One region of the Pseudobutyrivibrio sp. AR14 genome, then DNA from elsewhere that is predicted to be linked to it. Evidence: predicted binding sites of a transcription regulator. Region 1 holds the regulator's gene; the other holds the start of a gene.

The links. The regulator HrcA, encoded in region 1, represses chaperone genes, less so after heat shock. The targets are predictions, from matches to a motif close to TGTTAGCACTCNNNNNNNNNGAGTGCTAACA.
Region 2: BLP50_RS01110 (co-chaperone GroES) is a predicted target of HrcA. The motif match lies at 3,505-3,535, and genes of this name have one in related genera.

What each region holds. Positions count from the first base shown of each region.
Region 1 covers NZ_FMUY01000002.1:216,770-223,129, reverse strand. The annotation lists gene dnaJ (molecular chaperone DnaJ) at 1-7, opposite strand, end outside; gene dnaK (molecular chaperone DnaK) at 158-2,047, opposite strand; gene grpE (nucleotide exchange factor GrpE) at 2,132-2,719, opposite strand; gene hrcA (heat-inducible transcriptional repressor HrcA) at 2,762-3,808, opposite strand; gene BLP50_RS02780 (sensor domain-containing diguanylate cyclase) at 4,085-5,539, shown strand; gene BLP50_RS02775 (cellulose binding domain-containing protein) at 5,600-6,360, opposite strand, start outside.
Region 2 covers NZ_FMUY01000001.1:235,608-241,967, forward strand. The annotation lists gene BLP50_RS01090 (DNA gyrase/topoisomerase IV subunit A) at 1-1,371, shown strand, start outside; gene BLP50_RS01095 (HAD hydrolase-like protein) at 1,368-2,021, shown strand; gene BLP50_RS01100 (CPBP family intramembrane glutamic endopeptidase) at 2,095-2,649, shown strand; gene BLP50_RS01105 (DUF308 domain-containing protein) at 2,659-3,381, shown strand; gene BLP50_RS01110 (co-chaperone GroES) at 3,572-3,856, shown strand; gene groL (chaperonin GroEL) at 3,883-5,517, shown strand; gene BLP50_RS01120 (DegV family protein) at 5,780-6,360, shown strand, end outside.

The sequences.
Region 1 (6,360 bases):
CTGCCATAATAGTATCCTTTAAATAATCTACATACGGTTAAAGAGCACACTTCGGAAATGTGCTCTTTAATCCAACTTCGTTTGACATGATTTTCAAAATCAAGTTTCGAAAATCATGCCAAATACGAATTGAATAATTCTGATGAATTATTCAATTCTATACTTCCTTAAAATCTGCATCTACAACATCATCTGCTGGATTTGAATCTGTTGCTGCGCCAGCGCCTGCACCAGTGAACTGGCTCATATCTGGGCCTGCACCTGCTGCTCCCTGAGCTGCCTGAGCCTGCTCATACATCTTAGCAAATACCTTCTGTGCTGACTCTGTAAGCTTCTCCTGAGCTGCCTTAAGTTCACCAATCTGTGAATCGCTCATCTCTTCTGGAGTCTGATACTGATCAAGAAGCTTCTGAGCTGCCTCGATATCAGCATCAACTGCTGACTTGTCAGCTGCATCAATCTTGTCGCCTACTTCATCAAGAGCCTTCTTTGTCTGGAATACAAAGCTCTCAAGATCGTTTCTTGTATCTACAGCCTCTTTACGCTTCTTATCCTGTGCCTCGAACTCAGCTGCTTCCTTAACAGCCTTCTCGATATCATCATCAGACATGTTAGAACCAGCTGTAATTGTGATGTGCTGCTCCTTACCTGTACCTAAATCCTTAGCAGATACGTTTACAATACCGTTAGCATCAATATCAAATGTAACCTCGATCTGTGGTACACCTCTCATTGCTGGTGGGATACCATCGAGTCTGAACTGTCCAAGTGACTTGTTGTCCTTAGCGAACTGTCTCTCACCTTGTACTACGTTAATATCAACTGCTGTCTGGTTATCAGCTGCTGTAGAGAATACCTGGCTCTTCTTTGTAGGAATTGTTGTATTTCTCTCAATAAGACGAGTTGCAATACCACCCATTGTCTCAATTGAAAGTGAAAGTGGTGTTACATCAAGAAGAAGGATATCGCCTGCACCAGCATCGCCAGCGAGCTTACCACCCTGGATAGAAGCACCGATAGCTACGCACTCATCTGGGTTAAGTGTCTTGCTTGGCTCATGACCTGTAAGAGCCTTTACCTTATCCTGAACTGCTGGGATTCTTGTAGAACCACCAACAAGAAGTACCTTTGAAAGCTCTGAAGCGTTAAGACCTGCATCCTTAAGTGCCTGATTAACAGGACCTGCTGTAGCCTCTACTAAATCGTGTGTTAACTCATCAAACTTAGCACGTGTAAGGTTCATATCAAAGTGCTTTGGACCCTCTGCTGTAGCTGTGATGAATGGAAGGTTGATGTTTGTAGTTGTAGCAGATGAAAGCTCCTTCTTAGCCTTCTCAGCTGCTTCCTTAAGTCTCTGAAGAGCCATCTTATCTGTTGAAAGATCTACACCTTCAGCTGCCTTAAACTCAGCAAGCATCCAATCTGTAATCTTCTGATCGAAATCATCACCACCAAGTCTGTTGTTACCAGCTGTAGCAAGAACTTCGATAACTCCATCACCAATCTCTATGATAGATACATCAAATGTACCACCACCAAGGTCATATACCATAATCTTCTGCTCCTGCTCATTATCAAGACCATAAGCAAGTGCAGCTGCTGTAGGCTCGTTGATGATACGCTTTACATCAAGACCTGCAATCTTACCAGCGTCCTTTGTAGCCTGACGCTGAGCATCGTTAAAGTAAGCAGGAACTGTAATAACAGCCTCTGTAACCTTTTCATTTAAGTAGCTCTCAGCATCGCTCTTAAGCTTCTGAAGAATCATAGCTGAAATCTGCTGTGGGCTATACTTCTTATCATCGATGATACGGCCATTGTCTGTACCCATATCTCTCTTGATAGAAGAAATTGTCTTCTCAGCGTTTGTAACTGCCTGACGCTTTGCAGGCTCACCAACAAGTCTCTCACCTGTCTTTGTAAATGCAACGATAGATGGTGTTGTTCTAGCGCCCTCTGTATTTGCGATAACAGTTGGCTTACCACCTTCCATAACAGCAACGCAGCTGTTAGTTGTTCCTAAATCGATACCAATAATCTTTCCCATGATTTATATCCTCCTACTTAATAAATCTTACTAATTAAGTCTTTCTTAATTTGATTGTCGATTTGCTCGACTTATAAAATCATTTTAGTTCGCAACCTTAACCATTGAATGACGGACTACAGTGTCGTTATACATGTAACCCTTCTGGAATTCCTCCACTACGATGTTCTCGCCAACTTCCTCATCCTCAACGTGCATTACTGCATTGTGGAAGTCTGGATTGAATTCCTGACCTACAGCCTCGATTGGCTTTACACCAACCTCTTCAAGTGTTGTAAGTAATTGCTTGTATATCATAAGCATTCCATCTGCAAATGGATCTGCCCCTTCCTCAACTGTAGCAAGACCTCTTTCGAAATTGTCTACTACAGGGAGAATCTTTTCTACGATGCTCTTTGCACCTGTTGCAAACATCTGAGACTTCTCAATTTCAGTTCTACGTCTGAAATTTTCAAACTCAGCCATCTGACGCATTACCTTGTCATTAAGCTGCTCAATCTGCTCGTCTCTCTTATCTTTTTTCTTTTCTTTTTTCTTTAAGCTTTTTTTTGAATCCTTATCATCCTTAGCTTCGGCTTCTTGTGCCTCTGCTTCAGGAGCGGCTTCTTCGGTCATCTCTTCAGCATTTTCCACAGCTTCTTTAACTGCTTCTTCTGTAGAGAACTCTTCCATTTTTTCTTTATTCTCTGCCACTATTATTTCTCCTTATATCTATCATGTATCTTTGCCTTCTTTTTTCAGGAGCTTATCAAGCTGCCCCTTAAGGCTCTTTATATTATCAACAACATTCTCATAATCCATTCGCTTAGGACCTACGATACCAATAGTACCCTTAACACCATCACCAAGCTCATATGTTGCTGTAACAATCGAACAGTCCTTCATAGTGGAAATTGGGCTCTCATCACCGATGTATACTTGGATGCCTGTCTCCTCATCAGATGACTTATCAGTAAGGAGCTCAATCAAAGACTGTTTTTCTTCAAATGTATCAAGAAGTTCTGATGCCTTCTTAGAATCAGATAACTCTGGGTACTTAAAAATATTGGTAGCACCAGAAGTATATACCTGCAAATCCTCATCCTGAGTAATTGTCTCAGCTACTGTATCAAGAACCTGAGAGATAATCTCATCGTGAATACCAGCCTGTTCCTTAAGCTTAGAAATAACTGCCAAATTAATTTGGTCAATTGAAAGTCCATTTAGATTAGTATTTAAAAGCATATTAAGCTTAAGTAATGTCTCATTATCAAGTGGCTTGTCCACATTAATGATTTTGTTCTTAACTATGTTGCCATCCATGACAACTACTGAAAGCAATTGATTCTCATCAACAGCTGAAAGCTGGATAAACTTTAATCTATTTGAAATAACTGATGGAGCAGAAACCAATGTAGCATACTGAGTGTTTGTAGCTAGTACCTTTGCCACATTCTTAAGGAGTGTCTCCATTTTCTCCTCTCGCTCTATCATCCATTCCTTCATATCTGAAACTTCCTTATCTTTTGAAGCAATCAGATTGTTAACATAGAATCTGTAGCCCTTATCAGAAGGAATACGACCTGCGGAAGTATGAGGCTGAACTATATAACCTAAATCCTCTAAATCCGACATCTCATTTCTAATAGTAGCGGAACTGAGATTCAAATCAGTATATTTTGAAATGGTACGGGAACCAACCGGCTCACCCGTCTCCAGATAGTTTTTGATAATTGCATTTAAAATCTTAACTTTTCTCTCATCAAGCTCTGTATCAGCCATACATTCACCTCACTTCAAGAAGAAATTAGTAATCAATAATTTAAATACTTTTCTTGTTAGCACTCATCTCAATGGAGTGCTAATCATTTTCTGATGTTAATTTACACCTACATAAAAGGTTTGTCAACCGACTTTAGACTTTTTTTATAAATCCTTTATTTCTTTAATATAAAAGGATTTTTCATTACCCCATTTCACAATAATGGCACATTTTTTTATTAATATTTATTGTAGTGATTTGCCGATGACCATTAACCAGCGCAAAAGGATTGTTTTATGGAATCAGGTGTTTACACTCAGTTAAAAACAATGGTTAATAGCTTCACTCTTCCGGGAGCCGTCTTCTCAGTGGAAAAAAACACAGATGGCTCTTGTGGTGATGTGCGCTTTTTTGCAATCAATGAAGCCTTCAAAAGGGGCTATTACGACATGTTTATAGCAGCAAATGATTGTAATAATAAAACTATAACCTATGATGAAATCCACACTCTAATCGAAGGACAACCATATACTACCAACCTTCCAAAAGAACCTAATTTTGAAGAAATCTGCTTTCGAGCAGCATGGAAAGGCGAGCATATTCACACATATGTAGATACCAGAAAACTGTACGGTTATTGGACCGAGGATATCTTGCTCCCTGTAGAATGTTCTCATCCAGATAATATTTCTTACTGTCTGTTTCTTTATACACTAAACAAAGATTTAGACGCTGGAAAATATGCTGCAGTATCACCTGACGTTTCAAGCTTTGTATTAAAAACTTGCTTAGAGCTTAGAGATGAGACCGAATTCTATTCAAGTATGAATAAAGTCACTAATGACTTAAGAGAATATACCGATTCTTTTGCCGCATGTATTTTAACTATAGATAAGGAACAGAAATCCCGGGAAATCATCAGTGAATCTATGCGAGAAAAAATGGATAACACCATTAAAGAGCTTTTCTCTTCTACTCCTTTTAAAATGTTTCTCACTTGGGAAGCTGCTCTATCTGAAACTAACATTATTATCGTTAAGGATGAACATGATATGGCTGTCCTTGAAAAAAAGGCGCCTGATTGGGTAAAACATATGCGTGAAAACGATGTTCACACCCTTGCTCTTGTACCTTTCATACATCAGGGAGAAATTATTGGCTACCTGTATTTAACTGATTTCAACAGTGATAATGTAGTAAAAATCAAAGAAGCTATAGAACTGGTTTCTTTCTTCCTTACTGCAGAAATTGCTAATCATATATTTATGGAAAAGCTTGAATATCTTAGCAACGTAGATATTTTAACTGGAGTCTTAAACAGAAACTGCATGAACATAAATGTGGATGAACTTTCTCTAAAACTAAAGCTCAACCCACAGCCATTTAGCGTGGCATTCTGTGACCTTAATGGCCTTAAGAATATTAATGATGAACAGGGTCACGGTTCAGGTGATAAATTACTAAAAGAGGCTGCTATTTTATTGAAGGAAGTGTTTGTAGGCGATCAAATATATCGCGCTGGAGGTGACGAGTTTACTATCATCTCTCTTCATAGTACCCAGGAAGAATTTGAAGCAAAAATCAATTTACTACGAGAGAAAGCCTGTAATCCAGATTGGTTATATTTTGCTATCGGTACATATTATGATGCAAAAGGAGGCAGTCTTAGAAAGGCTATGCATTATGCAGATGAGCGCATGTATAAAGATAAAAAGGAATTCTATGATAAATTTCCAGATAGGAAACGTTGAATTTCAGTCAAAAAAATAAACGCGTAGGAAACATCCTACGCGCTTTATTTTGGCTTATTACTATTCTAATGTGTAATCTATTGAATCGCCAAAGTTTCCATTGATATTAAATCCAAACTGGACTGAATCTCCTGGGCAAATAGATTTATTCCAATCACATGGCGTAAAGATATAATAGTCATCTTCCTCTACCATGTTTGCACTCCAGAAACAGTCTATTTTAAAGTCACCTTTTTTAACCTTAACTTTCCAGCCTTCTGATGTATTATTAGATTCATTAGTAATAACAACATTTGCAGAACCGCCATTGCTCCACTTATTCACATCGCATTTGATAGTGTTGCCCTTTTCTTCTGAGGCAGCCTGACTTACTGGAGTATCTTCTGTTTCCTCTACATTCTCGTCCACATTCTCTTCATCTGTAGCAATAAATCTATAGGAATCAATTTCTAAATCAGCTCTACCACATGAAAAAATAAGGTCATAGTAATATCTATCTCTTGGATATTGAATTTCATATGTCTTTGTTACAAATTCGCCATCAGTAGGCTCAAGGAGGATATACATGAAGCTAGGGCCTCCTTCACGATAGATGCGAGCTGTTAAAGATGTAGGAGTTTTTGCTCTATAGGTGAGTTCAAAGCTCTTATACCCTCTATCAAGGCAATAGTAATCAGAAAATGTGTCATTCGGCTTCATGGCAAGATAAGTTGTATCATCCTCTGTTTTCACCTGACAATCATATAGATAATGTGCATCCTCAGCTTCTGTAGTACTGTAAGCATCGTAATTTTTCTCAGCACGTACTGTAATTGGCGCAG
Region 2 (6,360 bases), on a different contig from region 1:
GATATTTCTAACCAGTCAAAGGGCGAGCAGATTAGAATAATTGTAGAGCTTAGAAAGGGTGCAAACGCTGAAAATGTATTAAATCTTCTTTACAAGAAGACTCGTCTAGAGGATACATTTGGTGTCAACATGCTTGCTGTTGCTGATGGCAAGCCTGAGACTCTTGGTATTGTGCCTATTATCAGACATCATGTTAATTTCCAGTATGAGCTTTGCACTAGAAAGTATACTCATCTTCTTGGCAAAGAGCGTGAAAAGAAGGAAATCCAGGAGGGCTTAATCAAGGCTTGTGATGTTATTGATTTGATTATTGAGATTCTCAGAGGCTCAAAGGATGTTAAGCAGGCTAAGGCTTGCTTGGTAGAGGGTATCACTGATGGAATCAAGTTCAAATCAGAGCAGTCAAAGAAGGACGCAGCTCTTCTTAAATTCACAGAGCGTCAGGCCCAAGCTATTCTTGATATGAGATTGCATCGCCTTATCGGTCTTGAAATTGAGGCTCTTAGAGCTGACTATGCCGAGACTATGCAGAAAATCTCTGATTACAACAAGATTCTTGGCTCTCGTGCTGAGATGGCAAAGGTAATCATTAAGGATTTACAGGCAATCAAAAAGGAATATGCAAGAGAGCGCCGTACTGTCATTGATAATGTAGAAGAGGCAGTGGTTGAAGAAAAGCCAATCGAGGTTATTGATGTAGCAGTGCTTATCGACAGATTTGCCTATGCTCGTGTCATTGATATGCCTACATTTGAGCGTAATAAAGATGCTGCAGAGACAGAATCTAAGAAGATTGTATTCTGTAAAAATGTAGATAAGATTTGCCTTTTCACAGAAAAGGGTGATATGCATGCTATAAAGGTTCTTTCCCTTCCATTTGGTAAGTTTAGAGATAAGGGTCAGCCAATTGATACTGCTGAAAAGGGCTCAAAGATTGACCTTACAAAAGAAAATCTTATCTTTGCAGATGCTATGGAAAACATAAAAGATAAAAAGCTTATCTTTGGTACAAAGCAGGCCATGATCAAGGTGGTAGATGGCTCTGAGTTTGATGTTTCTCGTAAGCTTATTGCAGCAACCAAGCTTAATGACAAGGATGAAGTAATCTGCGTTAAGATATTAGAGCCTACTGATACTGTGGTTATGCAGTCAGAAAAGGATATGTTCCTTAGAATCGATGGAGCAACCATCCCTGAAAAGAAGAAAACTGCTGTTGGTGTTAGAGGAATGAAGCTTGCTAAGGGCGATTACCTTACACAGATTCACGTACTTGCTGATGGAGAGGCAAAGGACGTGAAGGTAAAGGGTAAGCCTGTAGCTCTTAATAGACTTCATGTAGGCACTCGCGACACTAAAGGTGTAAAAAAATGATAAAAAATGTTTATTTTGATTTAGATGGAACATTAATTGATTCAGCCCCTAGTATTATTACGGGGCTGAAACTTACTCTTGAAAAGTTTGGGTATGACATACCTGATTTTGCCACATTAAAAAAATGTGTTGGACCACCTTTTACCTATTCTTTTCCAAATTATTTGCATGTTCGTGATGAAGATTTCAAAGAGGCTGTAGCTACTTACAGACATTACTATGACAAAGAAGATGGATGTCTTAATGCCGATGTATTTGAGGGCGTTGAGGGACTTTTGGATTCTTTAGTAAAAAGAGGTTATTGTCTTTTTGTGTGCACTTCAAAACCGGAACCTACAGCACGTAAAATACTTTCCCATCTTGGTATCGATAAGTATTTTACCGAGATATGTGGTGCTACTATGGATGCTAAGATAGATACTAAGGCTCAGGTTATTAATCTATGTTTTGAAAGAGCGCCTTGGCATTTAAAAGAGGAGACTGTTCTGATTGGTGACACTATGTTTGATGTGGATGGAGCTAATCAAGTTGGCATTAAATGTATTGGAATTACTTGGGGCTCTGGTACTAGAGATGATTTATATGAACATGGTGCTATAGAGGTTTTTGATTATCCAGATGAGGTTTTAGATTACATTGAAGGAAATTAAGACTAATCGTTTATTTCAAGTTATATATCCTATTGTTGTTTACTTCCTAGTTTATCAGGTGGGCGTTTCTTTTTTGATTCAGATCTTTGGTGCTAGAATTGGAAAAGTGACTTGTTTGCTGATTGCAGGACTAGTATGTATTATACCTATTTATGGCTTATACAAGAGATATCCTAAATTAATTCCTGAGGATAATTTGGATAGGAAGACTTTGTTTTCCTATGTGATTTGGGTAGTTGGTGTAGTGGCATTTTCAATAGTACTTAACATTCTATTAACCCATTCATCACTTATTAATTCATCTGAGGGATTTAAGAGAGCAAGTGCCACATTAACTGATGGAAGCATACTTATTAAGCTGCTCTGTAGTGGAATAGTAATTCCCATTTTAGAAGAGCTTTTAATCAGAGGAATAGTAGTTGGACAGCTTTATTTATGGATTGGAAGATGGCCTGCTATTGTCATATCTTCAATTTGTTTTGGTATTCTCCACAATAATATAGTACAATTTATTTATGCAATAGCGATTGGCTTTGTGTTGAGTATTATGTATACCAAGCATAAAAGACTTTCTCTTTGTATCATTGCTCACGGATTAATTAATATTATCGTGATTTTATTCAGTTAGGAGGGACCTATGTCTAATTACGAAGAAACTAAACCAGCAAAAGGCGGAGTTATAGCTAATATTTTCGCCGCACTAGCATTTTTAGCATTAGGTATTTGCCTACTTGTTTTGAATGCTGACTCAGTTAGCGATATGATTTATTCATTTGCTTCAATTGCTGTTGGGGCATGTTTTATCTGCTTTGGCGCATATTACATGATTAAATACTTTTTCAAGCAGGAATATAAAAGCATCTGCAATTATGGTTTTACCATGGGCGTTATTTTAGCAATTATTGGTTCTGGATTTTTATTCCTTTCCAATGTTGTTGTAGTATTCCTTGATTTTATTATTATTTTTGCAGGAGCATTGCTTGGAACAATTATGCTTCAGCAGTCATTTGCGCTATTTTACATGAGAAAGGCCACATGGTTCTTAAGCTTTCTCTTTGGAGCATGCTCTATAGCTGCTAGTATTTACTTTGGATTCTTTGAAAAAATAGTATTTTTCTCAGGAAATCTGATTCCTTGCCTTTATTTCATTATTATTGGCGGATTATCACTTCTTTCAATGTTGCTTATGGTTATTGGTATTCATGGTCATAAGAAGGAGGCTAATGTTAAGCCAGCCAAACATACTGAAGAAGTATCTGCTCCAGAGGATAGTATATTTGAGGACGAACCATCATTTGAAACTCCAGTTGTAGAAAAGGTTGAATTGGAGCCTGGTTCAGATGATTTGTTTGATGAATAATATATATTCATGAGAAAAATAGAGTAAAAAAGAGAAAAAACGAGAAAAAAGTAGGATTCTGTAGAAAATAGCTAAAGCTTTTTACTTGCAACTATTAATACAGAATCCTATTATACTTTTTGTGGTTAGCACTCGAAACATTAGAGTGCTAACAGATGAAAAAGATTATTATTTTAGGAGGTAATATAAAATGAAGTTAGTTCCATTAACAGATCGCGTTGTATTAAAGCAGTGCGAGGCAGAGGAGACAACTAAGTCTGGAATTATTCTTGCTTCAGCAGCACAGGAAAAGCCACAGGAGGCTCTTGTTATCGCTGTAGGTCCTGGTGGGGTCGTAGACGGTAAGGAAATTACTATGCAGGTTAAAGAAGGTCAGAAGGTTATTTATTCAAAATATGCTGGCACAGAGGTTAAGCTTGAGGGCGAGGAGTACATTATTGTTCGCCAGAATGATATTCTTGCAGTAGTTGAATAATTAATATAGAAGAGAGGTAGATTGAGATGGCAAAAGAGATTAAGTACGGCGCAGAGGCAAGACAGGCTCTTGAAGCTGGCGTTGATAAATTAGCAAACACAGTTAGAGTTACTATTGGACCAAAGGGACGTAATGTTGTTCTTGCAAAGTCTTATGGTGCTCCACTTATTACAAATGATGGTGTTACAATTGCAAAGGATGTTGAGCTTGATGATGCATTCGAGAACATGGGAGCTCAGCTTGTAAAGGAAGTTGCTACAAAGACTAATGATGTGGCAGGTGACGGTACTACTACGGCTACAGTTTTAGCACAGGCTATGGTTAAGGAAGGTATGAAGAACCTTGCTGCAGGTGCTAACCCAATCGTTCTTAGAAAGGGTATGAAGAAGGCAGTTGATTGTGCTACAGAGGCAATTCTTGCTATGTCAAAGGCAGTAGATGGCAAGGAGCAGATCGCTAGAGTTGCAGCTATTTCTGCAGGCGATGATGAAGTTGGTCAGATGGTTGCTGATGCAATGGAGAAGGTTTCTAACGATGGTGTTATCACAATCGAAGAGTCTAAGACAATGCAGACAGAGCTTGACCTTGTAGAAGGTATGCAGTTTGATAGAGGTTATATCTCAGCATATATGTGCACAGATATGGATAAGATGGAAGCTAATCTTGATGATCCATATATTCTTATTACAGATAAGAAGATTTCTAATATTCAGGAGCTTCTTCCAGTTCTTGAGCAGATTGTACAGTCTGGTGCTAGACTTCTTATCATTGCTGAGGATATCGAGGGTGAGGCCCTTACAACTCTTATCCTTAACAAGCTCCGTGGTACATTCAATGTAGTAGCTGTTAAGGCACCAGGTTATGGTGATAGACGTAAGGAGATGCTTCAGGATATCGCTATTCTTACAGGTGGTCAGGTTATTTCTGAGGAAGTTGGTCTTGAGCTTAAGGATACTACACTTGAGCAGCTTGGCCGTGCTAAGTCAGTTAAGGTTAATAAGGAAAACACAGTTATCGTTGATGGTGTAGGCGATAAGGCTGCAATCGAGGCTCGTGTAGCTCAGATCCGTGGTCAGATTGATGAGACTACATCAGAGTTTGATAAGGAAAAGCTTCAGGAGAGACTTGCTAAGCTCGCTGGTGGTGTTGCAGTTATTCGTGTAGGTGCTGCTACTGAGACAGAGATGAAGGAAGCTAAGCTTCGTATGGAGGATGCTTTAAATGCTACACGTGCAGCTGTAGAAGAAGGCGTTATCTCTGGTGGTGGTTCTGCTTATATTCATGTTCAGAAGAAGGTTGCAGAGCTTGCTGATACACTTACAGGTGATGAGAAGACAGGTGCTAATGTAATTGTTAAGGCACTTGAGGCTCCACTTTTCTACATCGCAGCTAATGCTGGTCTTGAAGGCTCAGTTATCATTAACAAGGTTCGTGAGTCAGAAGACGGAATCGGATTCGACGCTTATAATGAGGAGTATGTAAACATGGTTAAGGCTGGTATCCTTGATCCAGTTAAGGTTACACGTACAGCTCTTCAGAATGCAGCTTCTGTTGCATCAACACTTCTTACAACAGAGTCTGTTGTTGCTGACATCAAAGATCCTGCTGCTGACGCAGCTGCAGCCGCAGCCGCTGGTGCAGGAATGGGTGGCATGTATTAAAATCGAATAGGTAGTCATGCTAGCAATAAAAGTAGCTCCTTTCAAAGTTTTTTGAAAGGAGCTACTTTTTTGCTGACTACCTATTCGATTTTAATACATGCCAATAAAACATCATAGTGGCTAAAGCCTCTAGTTTACGTAGTTTCCAATACCACCAAAAAACTTCTTTTTATTGGTGTTAAAGGTTTAAATTAGTTTTCAACTATGTTAATATAATCGTCGGTGCTTTTATTTTAATAGCCAATTTTAATAGAGGTGATTTATGAGCAAAGTAGCAATACTTACAGATAGCAATAGTGGCATTACTCAGGCTGAGTCCAAAGAACTCGGCGTTTTTGTTGAGCCAATGCCTTTTTATATTGATGGTGAATTATATTACGAAGATATTGATTTGACTCAGGACGAGTTTTACCAGAAACTTACTCAGGGCGGAGAGATTAAGACTTCCATGCCTATTACCGGCAATCTCATGGATACTTGGGAGAAGATCCTTGAGGACTATGATGAGCTTGTTTATATTCCTATGTCATCAGGTCTTTCTTCATCTTGCGCTACAGCTAAGATGCTTGCAGATGATTATGATGGCAGAGTTGTTGTAGTTGATAATCAGCGTATTTCAGTTACTCAGAAGATGTCTGCATTAGAAGCTAAGAAGCTTGCAGATATGGGTAAGAGTGCTCAGGAGATTTGCGATGCACTTATGGAGATTAAATCCTTATCAACTATTTATATTACTGTAGATACACTTGAATATTTGAAAAAGGGTGGCAGACTTACTCCTGCAGTGGCTGCTATCGGTTCGTTACTTAAGATTAAGCCAGTTCTTTCTATCTATGGAGAGAA